Regions from separate parts of the Nonomuraea sp. bgisy101 genome, predicted to be linked through region 2. Evidence: riboswitches for the same ligand, from Rfam matches in the RefSeq annotation. Region 2 holds a riboswitch; each other region holds the start of a gene.
What was found. A riboswitch is a leader RNA that binds a small molecule or an ion and turns the genes downstream of it on or off. The one in region 2 is predicted to bind cobalamin.
Positions count from the first base shown of each region.

Region 1: linked by a shared signal. The riboswitch ahead of AC3EO4_RS44635 ((2Fe-2S)-binding protein) and the one ahead of cobN (cobaltochelatase subunit CobN) in region 2 are both predicted to bind cobalamin.
Region 3: linked by a shared signal. The riboswitch ahead of AC3EO4_RS39515 (ribonucleoside-diphosphate reductase subunit alpha) and the one ahead of cobN (cobaltochelatase subunit CobN) in region 2 are both predicted to bind cobalamin.

Region 1 is NZ_JBYITD010000035.1:87,769-92,840, reverse strand. Features, by position in the region: gene AC3EO4_RS44650 (alpha/beta fold hydrolase) at 1-609, shown strand, start outside; gene AC3EO4_RS44645 (hypothetical protein) at 627-1,028, opposite strand; gene cobF (precorrin-6A synthase (deacetylating)) at 1,177-1,935, shown strand; gene AC3EO4_RS44635 ((2Fe-2S)-binding protein) at 1,960-2,721, opposite strand; cobalamin riboswitch at 2,763-2,948, opposite strand; gene AC3EO4_RS44630 (hypothetical protein) at 3,046-3,957, shown strand; gene AC3EO4_RS44625 (BtrH N-terminal domain-containing protein) at 3,998-5,072, opposite strand, start outside.
Region 2 is NZ_JBYITD010000002.1:188,194-193,265, reverse strand. Features, by position in the region: gene AC3EO4_RS04470 (precorrin-2 C(20)-methyltransferase) at 1-1,323, opposite strand, end outside; gene AC3EO4_RS04465 (precorrin-8X methylmutase) at 1,329-1,949, opposite strand; gene cobG (precorrin-3B synthase) at 1,946-3,295, opposite strand; cobalamin riboswitch at 3,303-3,493, shown strand; gene cobN (cobaltochelatase subunit CobN) at 3,532-5,072, shown strand, end outside.
Region 3 is NZ_JBYITD010000027.1:130,755-135,826, reverse strand. Features, by position in the region: gene AC3EO4_RS39520 (ribonucleotide-diphosphate reductase subunit beta) at 1-368, opposite strand, end outside; gene AC3EO4_RS39515 (ribonucleoside-diphosphate reductase subunit alpha) at 416-2,593, opposite strand; cobalamin riboswitch at 2,680-2,877, opposite strand; gene AC3EO4_RS39510 (Bug family tripartite tricarboxylate transporter substrate binding protein) at 2,882-3,787, opposite strand; gene AC3EO4_RS39505 (ArsR/SmtB family transcription factor) at 3,851-4,426, opposite strand; gene AC3EO4_RS39500 (alpha/beta hydrolase family protein) at 4,506-5,072, shown strand, end outside.

The sequences.
Region 1 (5,072 bases), on a different contig from region 2:
CTCGCCGCGCGGCTTCCCGGGAAGGTCCTGGCCCCCGACCTGCCCGGCCTGGGCCGTTCCTCCCCCATCCCCGCGAACGAGACGCCGGTCACATGGCTGGACGACCTGATGGGCCCCGTCCGCACCCGGCCGGTGCTGGTCGCGCACTCGCTGGCTTGCGGTCCCGCGCTCCGCTTCGCCGTCCGGCATCCGGAACGGATCAGCGGGCTCGTGCTGGTCTCCCCTGCGTTCGCGCAGGCACCGGGCCCGCGGCTCACCCGGTCGGCGGCGGCCGTCCCGATGCTGCGCCGGATGTCCGCCGCCCGGTTGGCCGGGACGCTGGGCCTGCCCGAGGGGCCCGCCGTGGCGAGCGCCGCGGCCGACCTGCGCAGGCCCGGCGTGGCGGGCCGGGTCATCGCCGCTCTTCGTACGGCCGTCGCCGAACGCGAGGAGTCGCGCCGCCTGCTCGCCAGGGTCACGGTCCCCGTGGAGATCGTCGTGGGATCCGACGATCCGCTGGTGTCCGCCGTCGGCCGTCCCGTGACGGAGATCGCGGGAGCGGGCCACTATCCGCAGCTCACCCACCCGGCCGAGGTCGCGCGCCGCCTGCTCGCGCCGTCGCCCGCCTGACCTTCCGAACGGCGGGCTCAGCCCCTCCGCCATCTGGCAGGGTCGCCTCCGCGGGCGGTGCAGCGCATCAGGGTCCCGGCCTCGCTCCTGCCGAACGCTCCCTGCGGCGAGCAGAAGGAGCCGGGACGAACACCGATCCGGAGCGCGGGGTGCGCCGGTCGCGCGGTCCTCGTGGCCTTCGGGCGCGGCGACGGGATGCGGGCCTTCTTGGCCGGCCTGGGCGAGACGGTGCTCCCGTCCCTGGCCGGCCGCTTGCCGAGCGGCCTTCCCGTCCCGGGCGTCGGGGTCAGGAACGGCGCCGGCGTGGGCGTCGCCGCGGCCGGCTCACCGGCGGGTCGCGCCGCGCCGGTGGCGGCTCCACAGCCGCTCAGGAGCAGGACGGCGATGAGCGGCGCGACTGCGCGTCGGATCGGGGGCATGCGGGTGGCCTCTCGTCGGGGGTCGCACGGAGCCCATCCCACCACAATCTCGTCACTCAATGGCGCTGAACGGTGACTTTGCGCTACGAGCCGTCCTCGGTCAGGCCCGGCGAGCCCGGCCATTCGCCGAGGCGGCAGACTTTCCCGGGTGAAGCGAATCCTCATCATCGGCATCGGCGCCGGCGACCCCGACCATCTCACCCTCCAGGCCGTCAAGGCCATCGGCAGGACCGACGCCTTCTTCATCCTCGACAAGGGCGAGGCCAAGCACGACCTGGTCGGGCTCCGCCAGGACATGATCAAGGAGCACGCCCGCGAGCCGTACCGGCTGGTGGAGGCCCGGGACCCCGAGCGGGACAGGACCACTCTCGCCTACGCCGCCGCCGTCGAGGAGTGGCGCTCGCGTCGGGCCGACCTGTACGAGGCGTTCATCCGGGACGAGCTCGGCGACGACGAGACCGGCGCGATCCTCGTCTGGGGCGACCCTGGGCTCTACGACAGCACGCTGGCCGGGATCGAGGAGGTCGTCGAGCGGGGAGGGGTCGCGTTCGAGTACGAGGTCGTCGCGGGCATCACCAGTGTGTCCGCGCTGACGGCCCGGCATCGCACCAGCCTGACGAGGGTGGCCAGGCCCGTGCACATCACGACGGGCCGCCGCCTGGCCCAGGAGGGCCCCGTCGCGGCCGACGACGTCGTCGTCATGCTCGACGCGCGCTGCGCCTTCGCCGACCTGGGTGCGGAGTACCACATCTACTGGGGTGCCTACCTCGGCACGCCGGACGAGATCCTCGTGTCGGGGCCGGTGCCCGAGGTCGCCGACCGCATCCGGGAGCTGCGGGCGCAGGCCCGCGAGCGCAAGGGCTGGATCATGGACACCTATCTGCTGCGGCGCGTCCTCCCGTCGTGACGATCGGCGGGGCGGCGTGGCTCATCAGGATCCTCCGCCCCTGCGCATGGTCAGCGCCCACTGCTCGCGGCGCGTGATCTGATCGAGCAGGACGCAGTCCCCGCACATGCCGCCGCCGGGCACCCGGTAGTAGAGGCAGCAGCTGCGCCGGACGAAGAACGGCCGGTCGGGAGCGGGCTCGACCAGCTCCCCGCTCCCGCGCAGCACGCCGAGCGCGAGCAACTCGCGACCGAGCGCGATGGCGCGTCCCGCGAGCTCGGGGCGCCCGCGGGTGAGGGTCTGGACGGCGCCTGCGAGGGCGGAGGCCGCGTTGCCCCACAGCAGCCCCGGCGCGATCTTCACGATCTCCTGGACGGCCTGGGCGAGCGGCTCCAGCAGCCCGGGCACCACGGCGCGGTACAGGGGCTCGGCGAGGGAGGTGCCCACGACCCGCCGTCCGGTCAGGCGCTGAGCTCGCAGCGGCAGCGGACCGGAGGGGGTCGGGTACCAGTGCACCTGGGACGGATCGACGTCGACGAGCAGGCCGTGCGCCACCGCCACGCCGACAACGGGCGACCACAGGCGGGCGGCCAGTCCCTGGAACAGCAGGGAGGCCGCCACCCTGGTCTCGCCGGTTCCCAGGCGTACGGCGGCGTCGTCGATCCGGTGTCTCACGGGCAGATCGGCGAGCGGCCGCCACCCCGGCCCGATCGGCCCGACTCCCATCTCGAAGAAGCCGCCGATCGTGGACACGTCGGCGACCGCTCCGGCGATCACCGCCGGCAGCACAGGCAGCCGGTACGGCACGCCGACCACCTCCCTCTCCCGGGGAGATCCGCCCCGATCCGCTGAGGAGGCGACCGCGCGAGTCTCCTGGCTCCCGGCTCGACGCTCGTCCCCGCCTTCCCACCCGACTCGGGCAGTGGCCTGCTGGGATCCGCTCACCGATCACAGTGGCGGGACCGCGCCGGACTCTCACCGGCTTCCTCGATCCGCCGTCGCCTACGCCGACCATGCTCGCACACCTGCGATCACCGGCTCGACCGGGACTCTGACAAACCGTCCCATAGCTCAGTGAAGATCGTGTTATGGTCCTGCGCCTGTGCATCCGAACAGGAAGGCGCTCGAACCATGTGGATCGCGCTCGGGGTGGTAGCCGCGGTGGTCGTCGGAGTCGCGCTGTGGTGGCGCTTCCGCGACCCGCTCAGAGGGGAGAGCTTCGACCAGTTCGAGGTCAACCGCCTTTGGGGGTGGGAACTGCGGCTCAGCGAGGAGGAAGAGATCGCGTTCATGGCGGGGCTCGGGGCCTACGACAACGAGGTGGGCTCGTTCTTCATCCACGGCGAGCACGGGGTGCTGAGCCTTTATCACCCGCCGATGCTGATCTCCATGCACCTCATGGCCGACCGCTTCAAGGCGATGGGACCCGCCGCGATGAGCGATCCTGCGGGCGCCGTACGCCACCTGTTCGGCCAGGCCGCCGCCCGCGAGAGCGTCGGGGTGCTCCACCTGCGGGAGAACTGGCTGCCCTGCGAGATCGACGGCATGGACAAGTACGGCTTCCGCGACGCCATGAGCGACGCCCTGTCGGCGCCCGGCGTGGACGGCGTCGAAGGCGGGTACGGCGAGGAGGACAGCGGCTACGGCATGGTCGTGGTGCTCGCGGGCGACACGCCGGAGTCCGTCCAGGCCATGTACGACCAGGCGAGCGACCTTTCCACGAGCGAGCCGATCCGCGATCGCCTCGACGTCGTGAAGGCGGTCCTCGAGGAGCCCGAGCCCGAGTACGTCGAGGCGCTCAACCGGGCCGACGGCGAGAAGAGCCGCTACACGAACACGCTGCTCGTCGACTACGCCAGGGTGCTCGACCGCTACGCCGCCACCCGGACGCAGATGCAGGGCGCCAAGCCCTCGGACGTGCTCGGCGCCGCCCTGAGCCGGATGCTGGCCGAGCAGGCCCCGGGCACGACCTGGACGAGGCAGCCCTCGCAGGAGGAGCAGGAGTTCGCCATGCAGATCATCGCCACTCGCGTCAGGTACTGACGTCACCCGCGGACAGGCTCAGCGGACGAAGAGGCCCCGGTCAGCGCACGAGTGCCGCCAGCTCCGCGATGGCCGCCGACTCCGCCTGGTAGATCGCGCCCACCCGCGTGCCGAGTTCGGCGAAGAGACCGGCCAGATCACCGGCGGGGGCGGACCGATCGGCCTGCGCCCTGAGCCTCCACAGCTCCTCGCCCGCCGCTGCCGCCTGGGCGCCACCGGCGCTTCCCTCGGCCAGGACGCTCTCCCTGATCGCCGCGGTCAGCTCGCGCGCCCTGGCGAACTCGGGCACCGACGCGGGAAGCGCGGCCTCCGCGAGGTCGTGCCACATCGCGTGGATCTCCCTGAACCGTCCCGCCAGCCCGGAAAGGCGCGGCTCGCCCACCAGATCCGCGGCCTCGTCCAGCGAGCCGGCGAACAGGTCGCGCAGGTTCCCGCCGTCCATGCCGACCGGCTCGACGCCTTCCCACACCGACAGCAGCGCCCCCGCCAGGCCGCGACCGTCGGCGAAGACCTTCGGCCACGCCTTGGCGTTCCTGGTGTCGGTCAGCAACCGCGCCCACTTGCGCCACGCGGGCAGCGAGAACGAGTCGGAGGCCGCGGACAGGTGGCCGGCGCAGTCTCGCAGCCCTTCTCGTGCGGCGCTCGCCAGCGCCGCCTCGTCCAAGACGGTGTCGCCGAGGACGTGCGTCACGTTCTTGTACGAACCGACCCTGGCACGCGCGGCGTCGACGCGGTCCCGCGGCACGAGCAGCGTCGCCTGGCCCCTGTCGTCGATGTACACCCCGTTCTCGTCCCGCCGGTAGGCGACCACGGGATGCCCGCCGTGCCCGTCCAGCGCGGCGGGCAGCCGCCAGTACCCGATGTGATAGCGGTCGGGAAGGATCACGCACGGCCGCCCGGCGTCCAGTTCCTCGGCGAGCCTGTCACTGGCCCCGCGGGCGCCGCCGGTGGTGTGCTCCTCGTACGGCACGCCGAGACGGGTGAGCGTCTTGTCCATCCAGCGGTTGTAGTACTGCCACTGATTGCGAAAGCCCAGGGTCACGTGCCGGGTCTGGTCGTGCTGGAACTCCCACAGGATGTAACCGGCGCCGATGCCGCCACCCGCGAGGAACACC
Region 2 (5,072 bases):
CGGCCCGCCGACGTCGCGGCCGATCACCACGGGGGTGGCCGGGTCGCGGTGCTCCATGAGCAGGTCGCGGGCGGCGCCCACCTGCCAGGTACGGCTGCGCGAGGCCGGATTGTAGATCGCCAGCACCAGGTCGGCCACGGCGGCGGCCCGCAGCCGCTCGGCGACGATCTCCCACGGCTTGAGCAGGTCCGACAGGGAGATCACGCAGTAGTCGTGCCCGAGCGGCGCGCCCGCCTTGCTCGCCACGGCGTGCGCGGCCGTCAGACCGGGCACGATCCGCACGGGGACGTCGGGGAAGTCCTCCGCCGCCTCCAGCACCGCGCTGGCCATCGCGAACACGCCTGGATCGCCGGAGGAGACGACCGCCACCCTGCGGCCCTGCCGGGCCAGTTCCAGCGCGTGCGCGGCGCGCTCGGCCTCCACCCTGTTGTCGGTGCGGTGCCTGATCTGGCCCGACCGCTGCGGCACCCTGTCGACGTAGGGGCCGTAGCCGACCAGGTCGGTCGCCTCGGCCAGCACGTGCCGCGCCTCGGGGGTGAGCCACTGCGAGCCCGCGGGCCCGAGCCCCACGACCGCGACCCCGGGTTCCAGACGCTCGTCGTCACGCCCGCCGCCGCTGGGCAGCATCGCCAGCGAGAAGTACGGCACGCTCGCCGGGTCCACGTCCTTCAGCGGCTCGATCCGCTGGTTCGCCGTGGTCGCCCGCTCGACGTACCACGCCTCGTCGAGGCGGCCCGCCTCGGCCAGCGCGTCGCGGACCTTCTCGAAGGTCCTGCCGAGCTTGAGCACCGCCACCGAGTCGGCGTTGCGCAGCTTCTCGGTGATGACGTCGGCAGGGAGCGTGCCCGGCAGCACGGTCAGCGTCTCCTCGTGCTCCACCAGCGGGCGCCCCAGCACGGCCGCCGCGCCCGCCACCGAGGTGACACCGGGCACGACCTCGGTCTCGTAGCGGTGGGCGAGCCGCTTGTGCATGTGCATGTAGGAGCCGTAGAAGAGCGGGTCGCCCTCGCACAGCACCACCACGTCCCTGCCCTCGTCCAGGTGGGCAGCGAGACGCCGCGCGCATTCGGCGTAGAAGTCGTCGAGCGCTCCCTGGTAGCCGCCGGGGTGGTCGGTGGTCTCCGTGGTCAGCGGGTACTTGAGCAGCTCCTCGACCTGCCCCTCCCGCATGTACGGCAGCGCGATCGAACGTGCGATGCTCCTGCCGTGCCTGGCGCTGTGGTAGGCGATGACGCCCGCCTCGCCGATCAGCCTGGCCGCCTTGACCGTCACCAGCTCGGGATCCCCGGGACCCAGTCCCACCCCGAACAACCGTCCCGCCACGCCGTTCACTCCCGCTCGTTCGCGATCGCGTTGACCGCGGCCGCCGCCATCGCACTGCCGCCTCTGCGGCCGTGCACCACCAGGTACTCCAGACCGCTGCTCGCCAGCGCCTGCTTCGACTCCGCCGCCCCGATGAAGCCCACGGGGATGCCGAGCACCGCCGCAGGACGCCCCGCGCCCTCCTCGACCAGCTCCAGCAGCCTGAAGAGGGCGGTGGGCGCGTTCCCCACCGCGACGACGGCGCCGTCGAGCCGCTCGCGCCACAGCTCCAGCGCCGCCGCGCTGCGCGTGGTGCCCATCCGCTCGGCCAGCTCCGGCACGCCCGGGTCGCCGAGCGTGCAGATCACCTCGTTGTCCTTCGGCAGGCGGGTCCTCGTGACGCCCGAGGCGACCATCATGGCGTCGCACAGGATCGGCGCGCCCGCGCGCAGGGCCGCCCTCGCCACGGCGACCACGCCCGGCGAGTAGGCCAGGTCGGTGACCAGGTCGGTCATGCCACAGGCGTGGATCATGCGGACGGCCACCTGGGCGACGTCCGCCGGCAGCCCCGCGAGGTCGCTCTCCGCGCGGATGGTGGCGAACGAGCGCCGGTAGATCTCCGCGCCGTCGCGGATGTAGTCGGTCATGTCCCCTCTTCTTCGGTACGGCCCGCGACCCGGTAGCCGGCCGGGGTGGCGACGACGTCGACCACCTCTCCGGCGGGACGGCCGCAGCGCCGCTCGCACCCGGCCCAGTGGACGGGACGGGCTGCAGGTTCGTGGTCCGGCCGCTCGGCCCAGACTCTGGCGTCGAGCTGGACGTCGGCCAAGGATTTCGCGCAGCCAGGGCGGCCCGTGCAGGCGCTGAGCCCGGCCCACGGCGTGCCGGGGACGGTGACCAGGCCCGCCCCGGTGAGCCGGTCCGCGACCTGCTGGACGGCGTCGGGGGCCAGGCCGGGCAGGACGACGGTACGCCATGGGGTGACGCGCGCCTCGGGGGCGGCGTCGGCGAGGACCGCGGCCTGGTGGGCGGTCAGGCGGCCGAGCGGGATCACCACTTCGAGGGCGACGTCGCCGTCGAGCTGCCGGAAGGTCCCCGCATCCCGCACCCCTGCACGCTCCCGGCCCGCCGGGCCCGCCGGATCGGCCGGGCGGGCCGGATCGGCCGGGCGGGCCAGATCGGCCGGGCGGGCCAGATCGGCCGGATCGGCCGGGCCGGTCGGATCGGAGTCACCCGCGGGGCCGGAGTCACCTGCCTGGTCGCTCTGGCCGGGCTCTTCCTGGGCGGCGCCGAACAGGCGGGCCGCGAGCAGGGCGGGGCCGTCCTGGACGTCCCTGACACGCCACGCGCCGCCGTCGCCCAGCTCCATGAAGGCGGAGGCGGCGGCGAGCATCAGCGGGACCACGCCGGCAAGGTCCACGGGCGGGCCCTGCCGTACGCCGCCGAGCAGGAGCACGCCGCCGGAGGCCGAGGTGGCGAGGAAGGTCACGTCGGCGCCGCAGGACACCACGTCGCCGGTGCCGTCGTCCAGCGCGAAGAGGAAGCGGCCCGAGAGCCCGGCCAGCTCGGGGGTGCCGCACAGCGCGCGATCCAGTGCGCTCACCAGCGGCCGGACGTCCGCGAGCGATGAGGGGACGCGCCCCGCGAGGGGGGAGGCGAGGATGTTGCGCACCCGCTCGTGCGTGGCGGAGGGCAGCAGCCCCGCCGCGGCCATCCGGGCGGCGAAGGCCGGCACGCTGGACGGGTCGGCGGGGTCGGGCGCGCGCAGGCCGCGCACCTGGACGTTCGCGCGGGAGGTCAGCTCGATCACGCCGGATCCGAGCTCGGCGGCGCAGGCGGCCAGCTCCCTCAGCTGGGCCGGCGAGAGCGCTCCGCCCGGGATGCGGACCCTGGCCAGCGCGCCGTCGGCGGCGGTGTGGACCTGGAGTGCCCCGGGGCACGCGTCGGGACCCGCATGTCCCGAAAAGTCGCCAATGTCCGCAGTTATGTCCACGCGGAGGATGGTAACCCGTTCCAAACCCTCTAGTCTGATCGCAGACGAGGGCGACGGAGGAAGCCGGTGCGAAGCCGGCGCGGTCCCGCCACTGTGACCGGGGAGCGAACCCCACCGCAAGGCCACTGTCCGGAGACGGATGGGAAGGCCGGGGTGAGCGTCGATCCGGGAGCCAGGAGACTCCCGCACTCGTGACACCCGCGACCGGGGCGAGGACCCCGAGGGAGGAGTTCCCTGTGCCCGAGAGCACGGCCGTTCTGCTGCTGTCGACCTCCGACACCGACCTGCTCAGCGCGAGGGCGAGCGGCGCGCCGTACCGGCTGGGAAACCCCGCCAGGCTCACGGTCGACGATCTGCCCGCGCTGGTCGAGAGCGCGGACCTGGTGGTGGTGCGGCTGCTCGGCGGACGCAGGGCCTGGGAGGAGGGGCTCGACCACCTGCTCGCGGGCCCGCGCCCCGTGATCGTGCTGGGCGGCGAGCAGGCGCCCGACGCCGAGCTCATGGAGCTGTCCACGGTCAGCGGCGGCGTCTGCGCCGAGGCGCACGCCTACCTCGCCCACGGCGGCCCGTCGAACCTGGCCGAGCTGCACGCCTTCCTGTCCGACACGGTTCTGCTCACGGGACACGGGTTCGCCGCGCCCGAGCCGACCCCGACCTGGGGGCTTCTCGACAGGGAGCGGCCCACCGAGGAGCCCGCCGAGGGGCCCGTCGTGGGCGTGCTCTACTACCGGGCGCACCACATGGCGGGCAACACCGGGTTCGTGCGGACGCTCTGCGACGCGATCGAGGACGCGGGCGGCCGGGCGCTGCCGGTCTTCTGCTCCTCGCTGCGTACGGCGGAGCCCGAGTTGCTCGACACGCTGAGGACCGCCGACGCCCTCGTGGTGACCGTGCTCGCCGCGGGAGGCACGCGGCCGGCGACGGCGGGGGCGGGCGGCGACGACGCCGCGTGGGACGTGGGCGCGCTGGCCGAGCTCGACGTGCCGATCCTGCAGGGACTCTGCCTGACCACGAGCAGGCAGGCGTGGGAGGAGAACGACGACGGCCTGTCGCCGCTCGACGCGGCCTCGCAGGTGGCGATCCCCGAGTTCGACGGGCGGATCATCACGGTGCCGTTCTCGTTCAAGGAGGTGGACGAGGACGGGCTGACCGTCTACGCGGCCGACCCCGAACGGGCCGCCCGTGTGGCGGGCACCGCCGTACGGCACGCGCGGCTCAGGCACGTCCCGAACGCCGAGAAGCGACTCGTGGTGATGCTGTCGGCCTACCCGACCAAGCACGCGCGCGTCGGCAACGCGGTCGGCCTCGACACGCCGGCGAGCACGGTGAAACTGCTGGCCAGGCTGGCCGCCGAAGGCTACGACCTGGGCGAGGGCCTGCCGGGCGTCGCGGAGCTGGACGGCGACGCGCTCATCCACGCGCTCATCGCCGCCGGCGGCCAGGACCAGGAGTGGCTGACGGAGGAGCAGCTCGCGGCCAACCCCGTGCGCATCCCCGCCGCCTCCTACACCGCCTGGTACGAGACGCTTCCCGAGGAACTGCGCGCGGCGATGGAACGGCACTGGGGTCCGCCGCCCGGCGAGCTCTTCGTGCACGAGGGCGACATCGTGCTCGCCGCCCTCCAGGCGGGCAACGTCGTGGTGATGGTGCAGCCGCCGCGGGGCTTCGGCGAGAACCCGATCGCGATCTACCACGACCCTGACCTGCCGCCCAGCCACCACTACCTGGCCGCCTACCGGTGGCTGTCGGCGGAGTTCGGCGCGCACGCGATGGTGCA
Region 3 (5,072 bases), on a different contig from region 2:
AACGCCTTCACGCGCTCGTCGGGGTCGGGCAGGTAGGTGTCGAGCAGCGTCAGGTAGAACTGCACGTGCACCGCCTCCTCGAACAGCTGCCTGGACAGGTACAGGCGGGCTTCGGGGGCGTTGACGTGCTGGTAGAGGTTGAGGACGAGGTTGTTGGCGACGATGGAGTCGCCGGTGGCGAAGAAGGCGACCAGCCGGTTGATGAGGTGGCGCTCCTGGGGCGACATCTTGGCGAGATCGGCCAGGTCGCTGTGCAGGTCCACCTCCTCGACCGTCCAGGTGTTGCGGATCGCGGCCCGGTAGCGCTCGTAGAAGTCGGGATAGCGCATCGGGCGCAGCGTCAGGTCCATACCGGGGTCGAGCAGCATGTGTTTCTCCTTGCGAACGGAACGTCTGTCGTGCGGGGCGGCGGGTCCTACTGGCAGGCCTCGCACACCTCGGGGTTCTCCAGCGAGCACGCGACCGCCTCGCTCACCGTGAACGCCTGCTCGGGCGCCGCCTGCACGGTCGTCTGCGCGATCCTGGTGGCGGGGCGCGAGCGCAGGTAGTAGGTGGTCTTCAGCCCCTGCTTCCACGCGTAGGCGTACATCGACGACAGCTTGCCGATCGTCGGCGTCGCCATGAAGAGGTTCAGTGACTGCGACTGGTCGATGTAGGGCGTCCGCGCCGCCGCCAGGTCGATGAGCGCTTTCTGCGGCAGCTCCCACGCCGTCCTGTACAGGGTCTTGAGCTCGGCCGGGATCCCCTGGATGTCCTGGATCGAGCCGTCCGCGCGCTTCACCGCGTCGCGCATCTCCTGCGTCCACAGCCCAAGACGCTGCAGGTCCGCGACCAGGTACCGGTTGACCTGCAGGAACTCGCCGGACAGGGTCTCGCGCTTGAAGACGTTCGACACCTGCGGCTCGATGCACTCGTAGCAGCCCGCGATCGAGGCGATCGTCGCCGTCGGCGCGATGGCGATCATGAGGGAGTTCCGCAGCCCGGTTCTGTCGATCTTGGCGCGCAGGGCGGTCCACTCGGGCGAGTCGCCGGCGCCGTAGTGGTCCGGGTGCAGGACGCCCTGCGCCGCCCTGGTGTCGCCGTAGGAGGGGTGACGCCCGCGCTCGACGGCGAGGTCGGCGGAGGTGTCGTAGGCGGCCAGCGCGATCTCCTCGGCGATGCGCGTGGACAGCGCGAGCGCCTCGGCCGAGTCGAACGGCAGGCGCAGCGAGAAGAACACGTCGGCCAGGCCCATCACGCCGAGCCCGATCGGCCTCCATCGCAGGTTGGCGGTCTCGGCCTCGGGCGTCGGGTAGAAGCCCAGGTCGATCGTCTTGTCCAGGAAGCGCACCGCGGTCCTGACGGTGGCGCGCAGCCGTACCCAGTCCATGGTGCCGCCCGCCAGGTGGGCGGCCAGGTTGATCGAGCCCAGGTTGCAGACGGCGGTCTCGCCGTCGCTGGTCACCTCGAGGATCTCGGTGCAGAGGTTGGACAGGTGGATGACGTTCTCCGGGCGCGCGGTCTGGTTGGAGGCGCGGTTGGCGGCGTCCTTGAAGGTCATCCAGCCGTTGCCGGTCTGCGCGAGCGTGCGCATCATCCGGCCGTAGAGCGTGCGCGCGGGGATCTGACGGGTGTGCAGGCCCGCCGCCTCCGCGGCCCGGTAGGCCTCGTCGAACGCCTCGCCGTACAGGTCGGTCAGGTGCGGCACCTGCTTGGGGTCGAACAGCGACCACGGCTGGTCGGCCTCGACGCGGCGCATGAACTCGTCGGGCACCCAGTTGGCGAGGTTGAGGTTGTGGGCACGGCGGGCCTCCTCGCCGGTGTTGTCACGCAGTTCGAGGAACTCCTCGATGTCGGCGTGCCAGGTCTCCAGGTAGACGCAGGCCGCGCCCTTGCGGCGGCCGCCCTGGTTGACGGCGGCCACGCTGGAGTCGAGCGTGCGCAGCCACGGGACGATGCCGTTGGAGTGGCCGTTCGTGCCGCGGATCAGCGAGCCGCGCGAGCGGACCCTGGTCCACGCGATGCCGATGCCGCCGGCGTACTTCGACAGCCTGGCGACCTGGCCGTAACGCTCGTAGATCCCTTCCAGCTCGTCGCGCGGCGAGTCGAGCAGGAAGCACGACGAGAGCTGGGGACGGCGGGAGCCGGAGTTGAACAGCGTGGGCGAGCTGGGCAGGTACGACAGCGTGGACATCAGCGCGTACAGCTCGGCGGCCTCGGCGACCGAGGCGGAAAGACCGCAGGCGACGCGCAGCAGGAAGTGCTGCGGGCGTTCGAGCACGCCGCGCGTCTCGGGGTGGCGCAGCAGGTAGCGGTCGTAGACGGTGCGCAGGCCGAAGTACTCGAACCTGTCGTCGGCGCTCTCGTCCACCAGCGCGTCGAGGGCGGCGGCGTTGGCCGCCACGAAGGCGGCCAGCCCGTCCTGGAGCAGACCCGCGGCGTGGGTGGCCACGATCGACTCGGAGAAGGTCCTCACGCCGTGCGCGGCGGCCTCGTCCGCGATCTGCTCGGCCAGCAGCCTGGCGGCGACCCTGGAGTTCTCCGGGTCGGCGATCACCCTGGCGGCGGCCTCCTCGATGGCCAGCCGGCGATCCACCTCTACGATCTGCGTCACGCTCTCTCCTCGCGAGCTCACCCCGTGAAGGCAGGCGAGAGCACGCGGGCACGCCGCGAGACCCCGCGGCCCTCCCTCGAGGCCTTGGACAGGTCACACCGCTGGCAGGTCTTCGGACTCGCGGGCGTACGTCAGCTTCCTACTGGCCGTCGCTTCCCAGGCCATGGGCCCAGTGCTTCGTGACGGCGGTCGTTCCCGCTCACCGCTGCGGGGCAGTGCCGGCATCTCACCGGCTTCCCTTTTGCTTCGCCCTGCTCGGGCGAACCAGCGACGACCAGGATCCTACATCTAGTGGCCGCGGACGCAACTACCCCAACAAGTTGTGTCGATCAGCCCCAGGTCCTTGAGCACTTCGCGGGTCCTGCCGGCCTCGGACCCGAGCCACGCGGCGAAGTCGTCGCCGCTGAGCGGGATCGGCTTCCACCCTCTGGCGCGGCAGGCGTCCAGCCACCGCGCGGACCGGGCGACCTCGTCGAGCACCTCGACCGCCCGGGCGCGATCGCGTTCGCTCATCTGCTTGGGCCCGAGCACCGCGCACCAGTCGGCGAAGTCGACCCTGACACCGGACTCCAGCAGGGTCGGCGCCTCGACGTCCTCGACCCGCTCGGCCGAGGAGACGGCCAGCGCCCTGAGACGCCCCTTGCCGAGGCGCTTGCGCCACTCGCCGAGCGGGCCCGCGGCGACGCCCACCCTGCCCGCCAGCAGCGCCTCGGCCGCATCGTCCGTGGTGGGGTAGCCCGCGTAGTCGAGCACCCTGGCGTCCGCGCCGAGACCGCGCGCGACCAGTCCGAACAGCAGGTGATCGGACTCTCCCTGCGGCCTGCCGCCCAGCACGGTGCCGCCGGGGTCGGCGACCAGCCGCCGCGCGAAGTCGTCGAACTCGCGAAAGACGGAGGCGTTGGAGACGACCAGGACCTCGACGTCGCCGACCAGCCTGGCCAGCGGGGTGCCCGTCTCCTTCACCCCGGCCATCTCGGCGGCCGCGATCGCGGGCAGGCCGGTCACCGTCAGCAGGGGCCCTCCCTCGGCCACGCCGTCGCGTTTGAACTGCCCCGCGAGCACCCGCGCGACGGGGACCCAGGCCTCCCCTCCCGGCACGACGGAGAAGCTCGGGGTCGGGCGCGTGGCCGTACCGCAGCCGGCCAGGCCCGCCATAGCGGCCAGCGCTCTCGCGACGAACTCCCGACGGCGCATGCGCAGGCCCCTCCCGTCGCCCCACCCCTCCGCTACTCCATGTTATTGGTCGGAGGCGGAGAGTCACACATCGGGGGCGGGCAGGTCCGCGGGCAGGGCGAGCAGGCGGATGTGCAGGGGCCGGGCCTGCTCAGGAGCGTCGGCGGCACGATGGCTGTACTTCTTCAGCAGCAGCATGTACTCCTCGAAGAAGTCCTCCAGCTCGCCCAGCGTCATCCGGCCGAGAGCGCGCGAGACCTTCACCCACGCGGGATCGGCCTGGTAGGCGGCGGGCAGGAGCTCCAGCAGGATCCCCTTGTCCTCCTCGAGCCCGATCCGGTGGAACTCGGCCAGCACCGGGCGGTCCTCGGGCGCGAGCTGCGCCGGATGGGGCAGCCTGATGTCTCCCGTCTCCGTCTTCCGCCACCACCGCTCACGCCCGGCCGACCGCTCGGGGATCTCCTCGATGAACCCGTACTTCTCCAGCTGGCGCAGGTGATAGCTGGTCGTGCCGGTCTTGGCGTCGAGCAGCGAGCCGAGCGTCGTGGACGTGGCGGGACCGTGCAGGCCCAGGTGACGGAGCATGGCGCGGCGCATCGGGTGGGCCAGGGCCTTCAGCTTGCCCGGGTCGTCCAGGACCCACGGCTCGTCATCCTTCATGACGAGCACCCTAGTCCTCCAGAAGGATTTCTGCAGACATGTCTTTGCCGATAACTCTCTGCAGAGTAGGTTCGGCAACATGAAGAGATTAGTGATCTCAGCGATGGCGCTGCTGGTGGCGCTGGCCGCACCGGCGGCGGCGCACGCCAGGCCGACGACCGGCGTACCGGCGACGGGGGCGCCGCCTGCCGTACCGGTGCCGGCCGATCTGACCACGACGGAAGTGAGCTTCGCGGGCGGCGGCGGGCTCACCCTGCGCGGCACGGTCCTGTCCCCCAGAGGCGGGCAGGGCGCGCGCCCCGGGATCGTGCTCGTGCACGGAGCCGGCGCGGGCACGCCCAGGACCAAGCTCATGACCGAGGCCGTGGAGTTCGCCAGACGCGGCATGGCGGTGCTGGTCTACGACAAGCGCACCGAGGGCTACTCGCTGTTCGAGCGCTCCTATTCACAGCTGGCCGACGACGCGCTCGGCGCGGTGGCGGCGCTGCGCCGCCAGGCGGGCGTGAACCCGGCCCACGTCGGGCTCTGGGGGCTGAGCGAGGGCGGATGGGTGGTGCCGCTGGCCGCCTCACGCTCCACCGACGTGGCGTTCGTGGTGCTGGTCGGCGCCAACTCCCTGCAGCCGCTGCGCCAGCAGGCGTGGGCG